Regions from separate parts of the Massilia genomosp. 1 genome, predicted to be linked through region 3. Evidence: predicted binding sites of a transcription regulator. Region 3 holds the regulator's gene; each other region holds the start of a gene.
What was found. Region 3 encodes sigma-54, which starts transcription at its own class of promoters, with help from an activator protein. Its sites were predicted from a motif close to TGGCANGNAANCTGCTTT; they were not measured.

Region 1 (4,174 bases), on a different contig from region 3:
TCATGGTGGTGATGCCGCTCATGAGCGCTTCTTCGATCTGCTGCGGGCAGATGAAATGGATGTGGGTATCGACCCCGCCGGCGGTGACGATCATGCCTTCGCCGGCGATGATTTCGGTGGCGCCGCCGATGGCGATCGTCACGCCTGGCTGCACGTCCGGGTTGCCGGCCTTGCCGATGGCGGCGATCAGGCCGTTCTTGAGGCCGATATCGGCCTTGACGATGCCCCAGTGGTCGACGATGACGGCGTTGGTGATGACGGTATCCATCACGTCGGCATGCAGCCGCTGCGACTGGCCCATGCCGTCGCGGATGGTTTTACCGCCGCCGAACTTGACTTCCTCGCCATGGATGGCGAAGTCGCGTTCGATCTCGATGAACAGGTCGGTATCGGCAAGGCGGATGCGGTCGCCCGTGGTGGGGCCGAACATGTCGGCGTAGGCGCGGCGGCTGATCGAGGGCATCTCAATGGCCTCCGTGCGGTGGCAGTTCGCCCATCACCAGGCCGTTAAAGCCGAACACCATCCGGTCGCCGCCGAGCGCGACCAGTTCCACGGTGCGCCGCTGGCCCGGCTCGAAGCGCACCGCAGTGCCGGAAGCGATATTGAGCCGCATGCCGATTGCCGCGCTGCGCGCGAAGCGCAACGCGCTATTGACCTCGAAAAAGTGGAAATGCGAGCCGACCTGGATCGGCCGGTCGCCGCTGTTGGCCACCACCACAGTACGGGTGGCGCGGCCGGCGTTCAGTTCAATGTCGCCATCGGCAAGCAGGTATTGGCCGGGTATCATGCTCATCTCGCTCTCAGGGAATGGGGTTGTGGACGGTCACGAGCTTGCTGCCGTCCGGGAAAGTCGCCTCGACCTGGATATCGGGGATCATCTCGGCGATGCCGTCCATGACGTCGGCGCGCGTCAATATCGCGGCGCCTTCGGACATCAGCTGCGCCACCGTCTTGCCATCGCGCGCGCCCTCCATGATGGCCGCGCTGATCAAGGCCGCCGCTTCCGGGTAATTGAGTTTGAGGCCGCGCGCCATGCGCCGTTCGGCCAGCAAGGCGGCGGTGAAGATCAGCAGTTTGTCTTTTTCGCGCGGGGTCAGGTCCATGGCTTGTCGTCTCTCTTTTCAGGTGTTCCAGATGCGCGGCAGCGGCGCGGCGCACCCGAGCAGGTGCGGGCGCAGCATCTGCCACACCCCGAACATGGCGCGGCGCGCGCTTTCGCTGTCCTCGCCCAGGTAGCGTGCGACAAACACCGATTTGACCTGGGTCACGCCAAGCGACGGATCGAGCGCGCGCATGGCGTCGATCAGCGCGGCGCCGGCCGGCCGGCCCACGCCGACCAGGGTGGCGCACACGCTCGCGCCGTTCAGTCCCAGAGGGCTGTGCATGGCCGCGCCGCCGCCGCGCAGCGCGCCCTGCTCCCACCACAGCAGCTTGCCGCCACGGCGGATCTGCGTGTGCTGGGTGATGACGCCGCTATCGAAGGTCTCGCCCGAGGCGCGCCGGCCCAGGCACAGGATGTCGCAGCCGATGTAGCTGGCATCGAGCGCCAACTCGACCCGTTGTTCGAGCGCCACATGGGCGCCATTGAAGAAAATGGCTTCCTGCGGCATCCATTCGACGGCCGCGCCGGCGCCGGCGTCGATCGTCACATCCTGGCGCGAGACCTTGCCGTTGGCCCGGTACCACTTGGCGGCGCCGGGCGAGGTCAGGAACGCGTGCGTGGACGCGCCGGCGGACACGCTCACCGACAGCCGGTCGCCGCCCACCACGCCACCGGGCGGATGGACGATGATCGCGTGGCAGATGCGCGCGCCTTCCGGATACAGCGGCTTTTGCACCCGCAGCGGCCCGCTGTGGACGCGCTCCATCAGCCGCGTGGTGCCGCCATCGTCGGCGAAGCGCAGCCGCAGGCTCGCTTGCCATGCAGTGTGGGTCGGTTCGGTCGGCTGGCAATCTCGCATATCTTTGCAGGAGCAGGATGCGTGCCAGCGCACGCGGCACGTTCATGGTGCGGCGCGCCCACAACGGGTGATCAGGCGCACCGCCACGGCGCGCACGCACCACGTTGGTGCGTGCGCGCTTACTTAAAACTTGACACCCATCGACAGCGCCAGCACGTCGCGGTCCACCTGCGTGTTGTAGACGCCGCCCCACACCGGCGCATAGGCCACTTCGGCGACATAACGCTTCAGGTATTCCATGCGCACCCCCATGTTCACGGTGCGCCGGCCTTCGTTGAGAATGAAATCGTGCGACCATCCCTTCACGTCATGCTGCAATTGCGCCCATGCGTGCAGGTTCAGTCCCGGCCTTGCGTGGGCCAAGCGCGCGTCCACGCGTATGCGGTACGCATACGCGCTTGGCGTGACATACCCATCGCTGCTGCACTGGCGGGCGGCGTCGATGGACGTGACGACGCACGTCCCGTTGACCGGGCCATTGCCGTACTGGTCGACCCGTCCGTAGCGCCGCACGGACGGATCGGGCAGCGCGGCGACATGCTTGAGCACGACTTCGCCAAGGGTGCTCAGAGCGACGCCGCCGACGCGCGGCCAGTCCCGCTGCGCGCCCGCCTGAAGCTGGACAGTGCGGTAGCGGTCATAGGTGTGATACAGCGCGCCAGGCGCCAGCGCATCGACCTCCTTGCGCAGGAGCGATGGAAAAGCGGGATTGAGCAGTGCCGGCAAAATATCGCCTGGCGGCAGCTGCATGGGCTGGTTGGCGCGCCATGCCAACTCCCCGAACACGCCGCCGTGCGCGCGCCGGTGCATCACCGTCAGCGCCATCATGGCAATGTCGCCCGCGTATTCGGTGAAGTAGCGCATGTTCTTGCCATCCGGATCTCCTGCGATCATGCCCAAACCGGGCCGCTGCGCCTTGCGCACGCCAGGCAAGGGGGTGCTGCCGGTGTAGCGCGCGTAATACAAGCCCACGTCCATCGCCAGCGGCAGCGACTTCCACGTCAGCGCCGCTCCGTACTGTCCGCCGTCGACCGATGCCGGATTGTCCATGCGTTCGACATAGGCGCGCGCCGCCAGGCGCGTCCGGTCGCTGGCCGTCATCGGCCCTGCGAAAGCCAGGTTGCAGCCTTGCGCCATGTAGTCGGTACCGGACCAGAAAGTGCCGCACAGGTCCGGCGCCGATGGCCGAAAGCTGAGCTGGTAGAAGCCTTCGACGCCGAAACCGCTGCCACCCTCCAGCCGCGCGAACAACATGGGGGCCGGCACCAGGGTTTCCTGCGGCACGGCGTCGGCACGCCGGCGCGCCGGGAAGTCGACCGCGTTGAGCGCAGCCAGCCCGCCCGCAAAGCCGCTACGCTCACCCCATGCCAGCGACTGCTGCCCGAGGCGGGTCAGGAGCCGCGCGTCGCCGATGCGCGCGCTGTGCTGGACAACGGCGTCGCCCAGCGCCACCCCCGAAAAACGCGACAGCCGCGCGCCGCCGGCGTCGCCCAGCGGCTGGCCGGCCGCGTAGCCGTTGATGCTGTTGCCCCACGCACGCGCATGGTCGTTCAGGGCGAAGTCGTGCCACGCCTTGACGCGCACCAGCGCGCTGAAGTCGCCGTCAAAAGCGGCCAGCTCCACATAGCCCTTGAGCGCGCGCGTGACGGCGTCGCCGCGCCGGAAATTCAGGTTGGCGTCATCGCTGTTCTGGCCCGCGCTGGCAAGGCCGGACAGTCCGACCGCTTGCGCATTGTATGCAACGAGCATATGCGGGGCCGGTTCCTCGGTACGGAAGCTGGCGCCGAAACTGAGCCGCCCGCTCACTTGGGTCTCCAGCGCGCATGCCGGCGCCGCGCTCGCCAAAGCGGCGACCGTGAAAGCGACGTACACGTGCCGGCGCCCGGTGCAATGCATGTTTGGCCTGTGATAAGTTACGGTAAGCCGTCAGTGGCCGGCTTTTACTTTTGGTTACAACCCAAATTTACCACGCGCTACGAGCGCTTGTCACGCGTACTTACACACCCCACACGTCACGCTCGGCAAAGCCCAGTTCCGCGAAATCGTGCGCCCGGTCTTCGGCCTCGCCACGGCTGTAGAATTCATCGAGCTGCGGCGCTTCGACGGCGGTCCCGGCGAGCATCGCGTGGACCTGGCCACGGTGGTGGACCTGGTGCTGGAACAGGTGCGCCAGCAGGCGAGCGGGCGTGTCGAGCATGAGCCCGTGGTCGCG
Region 2 (4,174 bases), on a different contig from region 3:
GAACGCGCCACTTCCTTGATGACTTTATTGCGCGGGTCGGACACGGTATAGACCGGGTGGCCGAAGCCGATCACGACTTCCTTGTTGGCGACGCGGTTGCGGATGTCGGCTTCGGCTTCGTCCGGGTTTTCGTAGCGCTTCTGGATGTCGAGCGCGACTTCGTTGGCGCCGCCGTGTTTCGGGCCGCGCAGCGCGCCGATGGCGCCGGTGATGGCCGAGTGGATGTCCGAACCGGTGCCGGCGATCACGCGCGCGGTGAAGGTCGAGGCGTTGAACTCATGTTCCGCGTACAGGATCAGCGAAGTGTGCATCGCCTTGACCCAGGCTTCCGGCGGCTTGAAGCCGTGCAGCAGGTGCAGGAAGTGGCCGCCGATGGACTCGTCGTCGGTTTCGGTGTCGATGCGGCGGCCGTTGTGGCTGAAGTGGTACCAGTACAGCAGCATCGAGCCGAAGGACGCCATCAGGCGGTCTGCGATGAAGCGCGCGCCCGGCACGTTGTGATCGTCTTTTTCCGGCAGCACGCAGCCGAGGGTGGACACGCCGGTGCGCATCACGTCCATCGGGTGGCTCGACGCCGGCAGCGCTTCGAGTGCGTTCTTGACCGCCTGCGGCAGGCCGCGCATCGATTTCAGGTGCGCCTTGTAGCCACGCAGTTCGCCGTCGTTCGGCAGTTTGCCGTGTACCAGCAGGTAGGCGATTTCTTCGAACTCGCAGCTGTCGGCCACGTCCAGGATGTCGTAGCCGCGGTAGTGCAGGTCGTTGCCGGTTTTGCCGACCGAGCACAGTGCGGTGTTACCGGCGGTGACGCCGGACAGCGCGACCGATTTTTTCGGTTTGAAGGGAACGGCGTCGGCCGGGGTGGTGATGTCAGTCATGTGAGCTCCGCGATTGTTCTTGATTAGTGTGATTACTGTCGATCTTCTTACTTCTCTTTACCCTGGGCGAACAGCGAGTCGAGCTTTTGCTCGTACTCGTGGTAGCCGAGGTAGTCGTACAGCTCCATGCGGCTTTGCATGGTCGCGACGACGTTTTTCTGCGTGCCTTCGGCGCGCAGCGTCTTGTAGAAATTCAGGGCGGCCGCGTTCATGGCACGGTAGGCGCCGCAGCAGTACAGGGCGATATCGACCTTGTGCGCGCGCAGTTCGTCGAGCGTAAACAGCGGCGTGGCGCCGAATTCGGTCAGGTTGGCCAGGATCGGCACCTTGACCGCGTCGCGCACCTGGCTGTACATCTCGAGCTTGGTGATCGCTTCCGGGAAGATCATGTCGGCGCCCGCTTCGACGTAGGCGCAGGCGCGGTCGATGGCGGCGTTCAGGCCTTCAACGGCCAGCGAATCGGTGCGCGCCATGATGACGAAGCTTTCGTCATGACGGGCGTCGACGGCGGCCTTGATGCGGTCGACCATTTCTTCCTTGCTGACGATTTCCTTGCCCGGGCGGTGGCCGCAGCGCTTGGCCGAGACCTGGTCTTCCATATGCACCGCCGCCACGTCGGCGCGGATCATGTGGCGGATCGTGCGCGCGATGTTGAAGGCGCCGCCCCAGCCGGTGTCGATATCGACCATCAGCGGCAGGCCGCAGGTGTCGGTGATGCGCTGGGCATCGGTGATCACGTCGTCCATGGTGCTGATGCCGAGGTCCGGCATGCCGAGCGAGTTGGCGGCCACGCCGCCGCCGGACAGGTACACGGCCTTGTAACCGGTTTGTTCGGCCATGCGCGCGGTATAGGCGGTGATGGTGCCGACGACCTGCAACGGCGACTCTTCCTGGACTGCGCGGCGGAACATCGCGCCTCGTGATTCTCTCATTGCGTTTTCTCCTCGGGTGATGCGTTGGAATGCCATGCTGGGTGCATTGCAAGCGGCGTGCCACGCGCAACCATCTCAAGCTCACGCGCGAAACGTCTTTGTATTCAATGCCTTGCGCAGATTTGAAACACGCCCTGCCATTGTCGGCGTGTTTCATCGCGTTTCACAGTGAAACACCTGAAACGCAACTGGCGTAAAATTGGAACATGCCCTACTCTTCCCGTACCGCTCAAGACGCCAACGACAAGCCGGTCATCTGGACCGTGTCGGTCTCGCGCCTGTCCGACCTGTTCCGCGATATCACGCTCGAATACGACCACCTGGCGTCGATCGAGCCGGTCAACCTCGGCTTTGACGAGGCGGCGCGGCACATCCGCGAGCGCATGGCCGGCGAACGCTGCGACGTAGTGATCGCGGCCGGGTCGAACGCGGCTTACCTCAAGGGCCGCGTGTCGGTGCCGGTGGTAATCGCCAAGGCCAGCGGCTTCGATGTGATGCAGGCCCTGGCGCGCGCGCGCCGCGTGGCCGAGCGCATTGGCGTGATCACCTATCAGCAGCAATTGCCCGAACTGGCCGAATTTGCCAGCACCTTCGGCTTTCATATCGCCCAGCGCACCTACGTCACCGAAGAAGACGCGCGCGCGCAGATCAACGACCTGAAGGCGGCCGGCATACAAGCCATCGTCGGCGCCGGCCTGATTACCGACCTGGCCGAAGAAGCGGGACTGACCGGCGTGTTCGTGTATTCGGCGGCGTCGATCCGCCAGGCCTTCGATGATGCGCTGGAACTGGCGCGCCTGACCCAGCTCGAATCGAACAGCGGGCGCCGCCCGGTGGTCACCGACACCTTGCGCACGCGGCATGGCCTGAACGACTTGCGCGGCGAGTCGCAAGCCATGGAGACCTTGCGCCAGGCCGTGGTGCTGTATGCGCGCTCGCCCGCCACGGTATTGATCGAAGGCGAAACCGGGACCGGCAAGGAGCTGGTGGCGCAGGCGATTCACCGCGAAAGCCCGCGCAGCCTGGGCGCGAACCGGCCGTTCGTGGCCGTCAATTGCGGCGCGGTGGCCGAGTCGCTGCTGGAATCGGAACTGTTCGGCCACGAGGAAGGGGCGTTCACCGGGGCGCGCCGCGGCGGCCATGCGGGCCTGTTCGAGGCGGCCAACCGCGGCACGCTATTCCTCGACGAGATCGGCGAAATGCCGCTGCCGCTGCAAACGCGCCTGCTGCGCGTACTGGAAGAACGCGAGGTGGTGCGGGTCGGCGGCACGCGCCCGGTCGCGATCAATGTGCGCGTCATCGGCGCCACCCACTGCGACCTGGAGCAGCGGGTGCGCGAGGGGCGCTTCCGGGCCGACCTGTTTTACCGGCTGGCGGTGCTGCGGCTGTCGCTGCCGCCGTTGCGCGAGCGCAGTGGTGACGTGGCGGCGCTGGCCGAGTGGTCGCTCAAGAATGCGCTGGCGGCGCTGGGCGCGCGCCCGCATCCGAATCTGCATGCGGAGATGGCGGGCTGCGCGCCGCTGCTCGAGCGCTACGGCTGGCCGGGCAATGTGCGCGAACTGCGCAACCTGATGGAGCGGGTGGCCTTGTTCCTGGCGGCCGAACCGTTGCAGGCGCTGACGCCGGCGTTCGTGCTGTCGGTCGCGCCGGAACTGGGGCGGGAGGCGCAGGCGCCGCTGATTGCACAGGCGCCAGGCGTTGAAACGGTAGACGAGGTGCTGGCGCGTTTTGGGGGGCGGCGCGATGAAGCGGCGGCGTATCTGGGCATCAGCCGCACCACCTTGTGGCGCAAGTTGAAATCGGGCGGATGACAGGATCGACGCACCTTTGCGCAAACCCGATCAGAATTCATATATCGAAGCATAGAATTATTCGTTCCATCGCCGTCATCGCACGCCTATGATCCGCCCTTTTTCCGCCGGCGCGGCCGCCCACCAGGCCGCCCAACCCGGCTTTCGGAGGTTCTTATGTCATCCGCACCGCAGCCTGCCCTGTTTTCCCTGATCGGCAACACCCCGCTGGTCGAAGTGACCCGCATCGACACCGGCCCGTGCCGCCTGTTCCTCAAACTCGAATCGCAAAATCCCGGCGGCTCCATCAAGGACCGCATCGGGCGCGCCATGATCGAAGCGGCGGAAGCCGACGGCAGCCTGCGACCGGGCGGCGTGGTAGTCGAGGCGACCGCCGGCAATACGGGCCTCGGCCTGGCCCTGGTGGCGCGCCTGAAAGGCTACCGCGTGGTGCTGGTCGTACCCGACAAAATGGCGATCGAAAAAATCCTGCACCTCAAGGCGCTGGGCGCCGAAATCCACCTGACCCGCTCCGACGTCGGCAAGGGTCATCCGGAGTACTACCAGGATGTGGCGG
Region 3 (4,174 bases):
GGCCACCGCGTCCGCCGAAAAGGCCGATTCCGCCAAGCAGGCGGTGATCACCTACGATTCCCTGGAGACCAATGAAGTGACCCAGGTGACGATCCTGACCGGGAACGTGGTCGTCACCAAGGGCACGCTGATTCTCAAGTCGGACCGCGCCGTCATCAAGGAGACGCCCGAAGGCGACATGTTCGTGACCCTGACCGCCAGCGCCGGCAAGGCTGCCACGTTCCGCCAGAAGCGCGACGGCGGCCCCGACCTGTGGATCGAAGGCCAGGCCCAGCGCATCGAATACGATGAACGCAACGACATGATGAAGCTGTTCTCGAACGCCAAAATCCGCCAGCTCGAGGGCCAGAAACCGACCAACGAAATCGAAAGCGAATTCATTTCCTACGACAGCCGCAAAGAGGTGTTCGTGGCGCGTAATGACGCCAGCGGCGCCAACAAGCCGGGCCAGGGGCGCGGCACCATGATCATCGCCCCGCGCAAGCCGCGCGCCGCGCCGGCCACGCCGGCGTCCAGCGCGCCGGCGGTGACGCCCGCACCAACGCCGGCGCCCGCGCCGACCACCACGCCAGCTGCGGGAAATCCATGATCGAACCGAAAAATTGCGGCAGCACGCTGATCGTGCGCGGCCTGCAGAAAAGCTACGGCAAGCGCCTGGTCGTGCGCGACGTCTCGTTGCAGGTCGACTGCGGCGAAGTGGTCGGCCTGCTCGGCCCGAATGGCGCCGGCAAGACCACCTCGTTCTACATGATCGTCGGCCTGGTGCCGTCGGACGCGGGCACGATCGATATCAGCGGGGTCGATATTTCGAGCCTGCCGATTCACCGGCGCGCCGCGCTCGGCCTGTCGTACCTGCCGCAGGAAGCGTCGGTGTTCCGCAAGCTGACCGTGGAAGAAAACATCCGCGCCGTGCTGGAGCTGCAAAAGGTCGACGGCAAGTCGCTCACCAAGGCGCAGATCAACGAACGCTTAGATACCCTGCTGGCCGACCTGCAGATCGAAAAACTGCGCGAGAACCAGGCCATGTCGCTCTCCGGCGGCGAGCGGCGCCGGGTCGAGATCGCGCGCGCGCTGGCGACCAACCCGCGCTTCGTGCTGCTCGACGAACCGTTCGCCGGGGTCGATCCGATCGCCGTCATCGAGATCCAGCGCATCGTGCGCTTCCTCAAGCAGCGCGGCATCGGCGTTTTGATCACCGACCATAACGTGCGCGAAACGCTGGGTATCTGCGACCGCGCCTACATCATCAACCAGGGTGCGGTGCTCGCCTCCGGTCGTCCCGACGATATCATCGCGGATGAATCCGTGCGTCGGGTCTACCTGGGCGAACACTTCCGGATGTAGGCATGAAACAGTCCCTTCAACTACGCACTTCCCAGCACCTCGCGCTCACGCCCCAGTTGCAGCAGTCGATCCGGCTGCTGCAGTTGTCGACCCTGGAACTGCACCAGGAACTGGAACAGCTGTTGAGCGACAATCCGCTGCTCGAACGACTCGACGATCCGCTCGATCATTCGGTGCGCCTGTTGGGCGATGGCGCCATCAGCAGCACCTCGACGCCGACCGAAGCGCCGCCCGAGCCGGGTGCGCAGGATGCGCCGGCGCCAAGCGAAGGCGAGACCTTCGAAGGCGGCGAAGCGGACAGCCCGGCCAGCAATGACAACGATGGCGAGTGGGGCGACCTCGGTCGCGCCAAGACGCCCGACGACGAGGATTCGCGCCCGCAGCTCGAAGCATCGAGCATCACCTTGCGCGAGCACCTGATGGAGCAGATGCGCGTGACCGTGCTCGAAGCGCGCGACCGGGCGCTGGTCGAACTGATCGTCGACGCCATCGACGACAACGGCTACCTGACCGAGTCGCTCGAAGAGATCCACGAGCGCATGCCGCCCGAGCTGGAGATCGAGATCGAGGAACTGCGCACCGTGCTGGCGCTGCTGCAAAGTTTCGATCCGAGCGGCGTATGCGCGCGCAATGCGTCCGAATGCCTGGCGCTGCAGATCCGGCGCATGCCCGGCGTGCCGATGGTGACGCGGCGCATGGCGCTGACCATCGTCGAAAACCACCTGACCTGGTTCGCCCAGCGCGAATTCAACAAGCTGAAAAAAGCGCTCGACTGCGACGATGAAGACTTGCGCGAGGCGCAGACCGTGATCCGCCAGTGCAATCCGCATCCGGGCGCGGAGTTCGCGTCCGACGTGTCGGACTACGTGGTGCCGGACGTGATCGTGCGCAAGGCAAAAAACGGCTGGTCGGTGATGCTCAATAACGACGTGATGCCGCGCCTGCGCGTAAACAGCATGTACGCCGCGCTGCTCAAGCAGGGCAAGGGCGAAGGGCAGATGGGCGCGCAGCTGCAGGAAGCCAAATGGCTGATCAAGAACATGCGCCAGCGCTTCGACACCATCTTGCGGGTGGCCGAAGCGATCGTCGAACGCCAGCGCAATTTCTTTTCGCACGGCGCGGTGGCGATGCGCCCGCTGGTGCTGCGCGAAATCGCCGACACGCTTGGCCTGCACGAAAGCACGATCTCGCGCGTGACCACGCAAAAGTACATGATGACGCCGCACGGCATGTTCGAGCTGAAGTATTTTTTCGGCAGCCACGTGGCCACCGAAGCGGGCGGCGAAGCGTCATCGACGGCGATCCGGGCGCTGATCGTGCAGCTGACCAGCGCCGAAGATCCGAAGAGCCCCCTGTCGGACAGCAAGATCGCCGACATGCTGGGCGAGCAGGGCATGGTGATTGCGCGCCGCACGGTTGCCAAGTACCGCGAAGCGCTCAAGATTCCGCCGGTCGCCCTGCGCAAGTGCCTGTGACCGGGCGGGCAGGTGTGCGCAGCGCTTACAGGAACTCCGGGTAGTCGCGCAAGAGCGACTTTTCCAGTTGCTCGACGTTGCCGAAGAAGTCGAATTCCCCGCCGCCCGAGATGCGCCGTCCCGCATCCCAGCTGCGCCAGGCGCGCTGTGTATCTTCGCTCCTGTAAAGCGCCATTGCCATGCCGCCGTAGGCTGACGCCATTGCCGGATTGGCCTGCAGCGCCTTGGCGTACAACGCAGCCGCTTCGCGGTACCTGCCCAACTCTTTGAGGTTATCGGCTTCAAACAGCATCAGGACATGTTGCTTGCGCGTGGTGTGCTTGCGCAGGTCCTGCAGCGTGACGTTGGCCGCTTCCAGTTCCGCCGTGGTCTTCTTGTCGTCCATGACGGCATCGAGCCGGATCACCTCCGGGTTGGCCTTCCCCAGCGCGCGCTGCTCTGGCGTGCGCGTGATCGAAGCGCCCCCCGAGAATATCCATTCGTTCAAGCCCAGCACGGCGTCCAGCGGCCGATTATCTGCGTGCGCCTGCGCGATTTCGCGCTCGGCCGCCTGCCTGGCCGCAGCCGTCGGCGGGGCCGCGTCGAGCACCTTGTCGATCTCGTCGCCCTGCGGCGCACGCGGCTTGTAGGCGGCCAGACTGTAAGCGGCCGGCGCGCCTTGCTTGACGGCGCTGACCGTATAGGTACGCGTTTCGCTGTAGCCCTCGATCTGCTTGTGGTACGTGACCAGGCTGGCCGGCAGGCGTTGCTGGGCGGAGAGGCGCGTCAGCACGCGCGGATGGGCGCCGAAATTGCGCAGGACGCGTGCGAACATGGCCGCGTCGGCGGCGCTGACGCTGGTACCGCCCGGGCCGAGACTGGCCATGCGAATGCCGTTCACTGCCAAAACCGTGGCGCCGCCTTCGCTCGACTCGGTCAGCGTACGCGCCCCCTCCTCGAGCGACAGATTGTTTTCCAGCTCGATCAAACCGTAGGCCGGCGTGAAGCTGCCCTTCTTTCTGATGGCGAGCAGGCGATAGCCAATGGTGTCGAACATCGAATACCTTACATAGCTGCGGCTTGCCTGGTCGATCTGGTAGCGGCGCCGCGTCACCAGGTCGAGAATCGTGGTTTCCTTCGCGTCCTGTACGGTCAGATAGCGTTCGCCCTGCACGACCTTGAATGTATGCGTTTCGTTCGGTATGGGTACGCCGCCGCGCGTCGCGCCGGTGTAGTCGATAGCGACATGCAGGTCGTAGGTAATGGCGGCGCACGCCGGCGCGCCAGCGGCGCCCAGGGTACCCAGCATCGCCAGGCGCAGCAGGGAAGTGGAAGTGGATCGCGTGAACATGGTGGCCCGCTATGGTGGTGATAGT

Region 1: a site for sigma-54 is predicted at 1,972-1,989, ahead of F1735_RS23165 (urease accessory protein UreD). Genes of this name have one in related genera too.
Region 2: a site for sigma-54 is predicted at 1,853-1,870, ahead of prpB (methylisocitrate lyase). Genes of this name have one in related genera too.

What each region holds. Positions count from the first base shown of each region.
Region 1 is NZ_WHJF01000073.1:28,665-32,838, reverse strand. It holds gene ureC (urease subunit alpha) at 1-463, opposite strand, end outside; gene F1735_RS23175 (urease subunit beta) at 465-788, opposite strand; gene F1735_RS23170 (urease subunit gamma) at 802-1,104, opposite strand; gene F1735_RS23165 (urease accessory protein UreD) at 1,123-1,962, opposite strand; gene F1735_RS23160 (DUF1302 domain-containing protein) at 2,086-3,858, opposite strand; gene F1735_RS23155 (DinB family protein) at 3,959-4,174, opposite strand, start outside.
Region 2 is NZ_WHJF01000040.1:4,927-9,100, reverse strand. It holds gene prpC (bifunctional 2-methylcitrate synthase/citrate synthase) at 1-875, opposite strand, end outside; gene prpB (methylisocitrate lyase) at 923-1,807, opposite strand; gene prpR (propionate catabolism operon regulatory protein PrpR) at 2,014-3,618, shown strand; gene F1735_RS16305 (pyridoxal-phosphate dependent enzyme) at 3,775-4,174, shown strand, end outside.
Region 3 is NZ_WHJF01000015.1:127-4,300, reverse strand. It holds gene lptA (lipopolysaccharide transport periplasmic protein LptA) at 1-589, shown strand, start outside; gene lptB (LPS export ABC transporter ATP-binding protein) at 586-1,344, shown strand; gene F1735_RS07875 (RNA polymerase factor sigma-54) at 1,347-2,819, shown strand; gene F1735_RS07870 (tetratricopeptide repeat protein) at 2,845-4,149, opposite strand.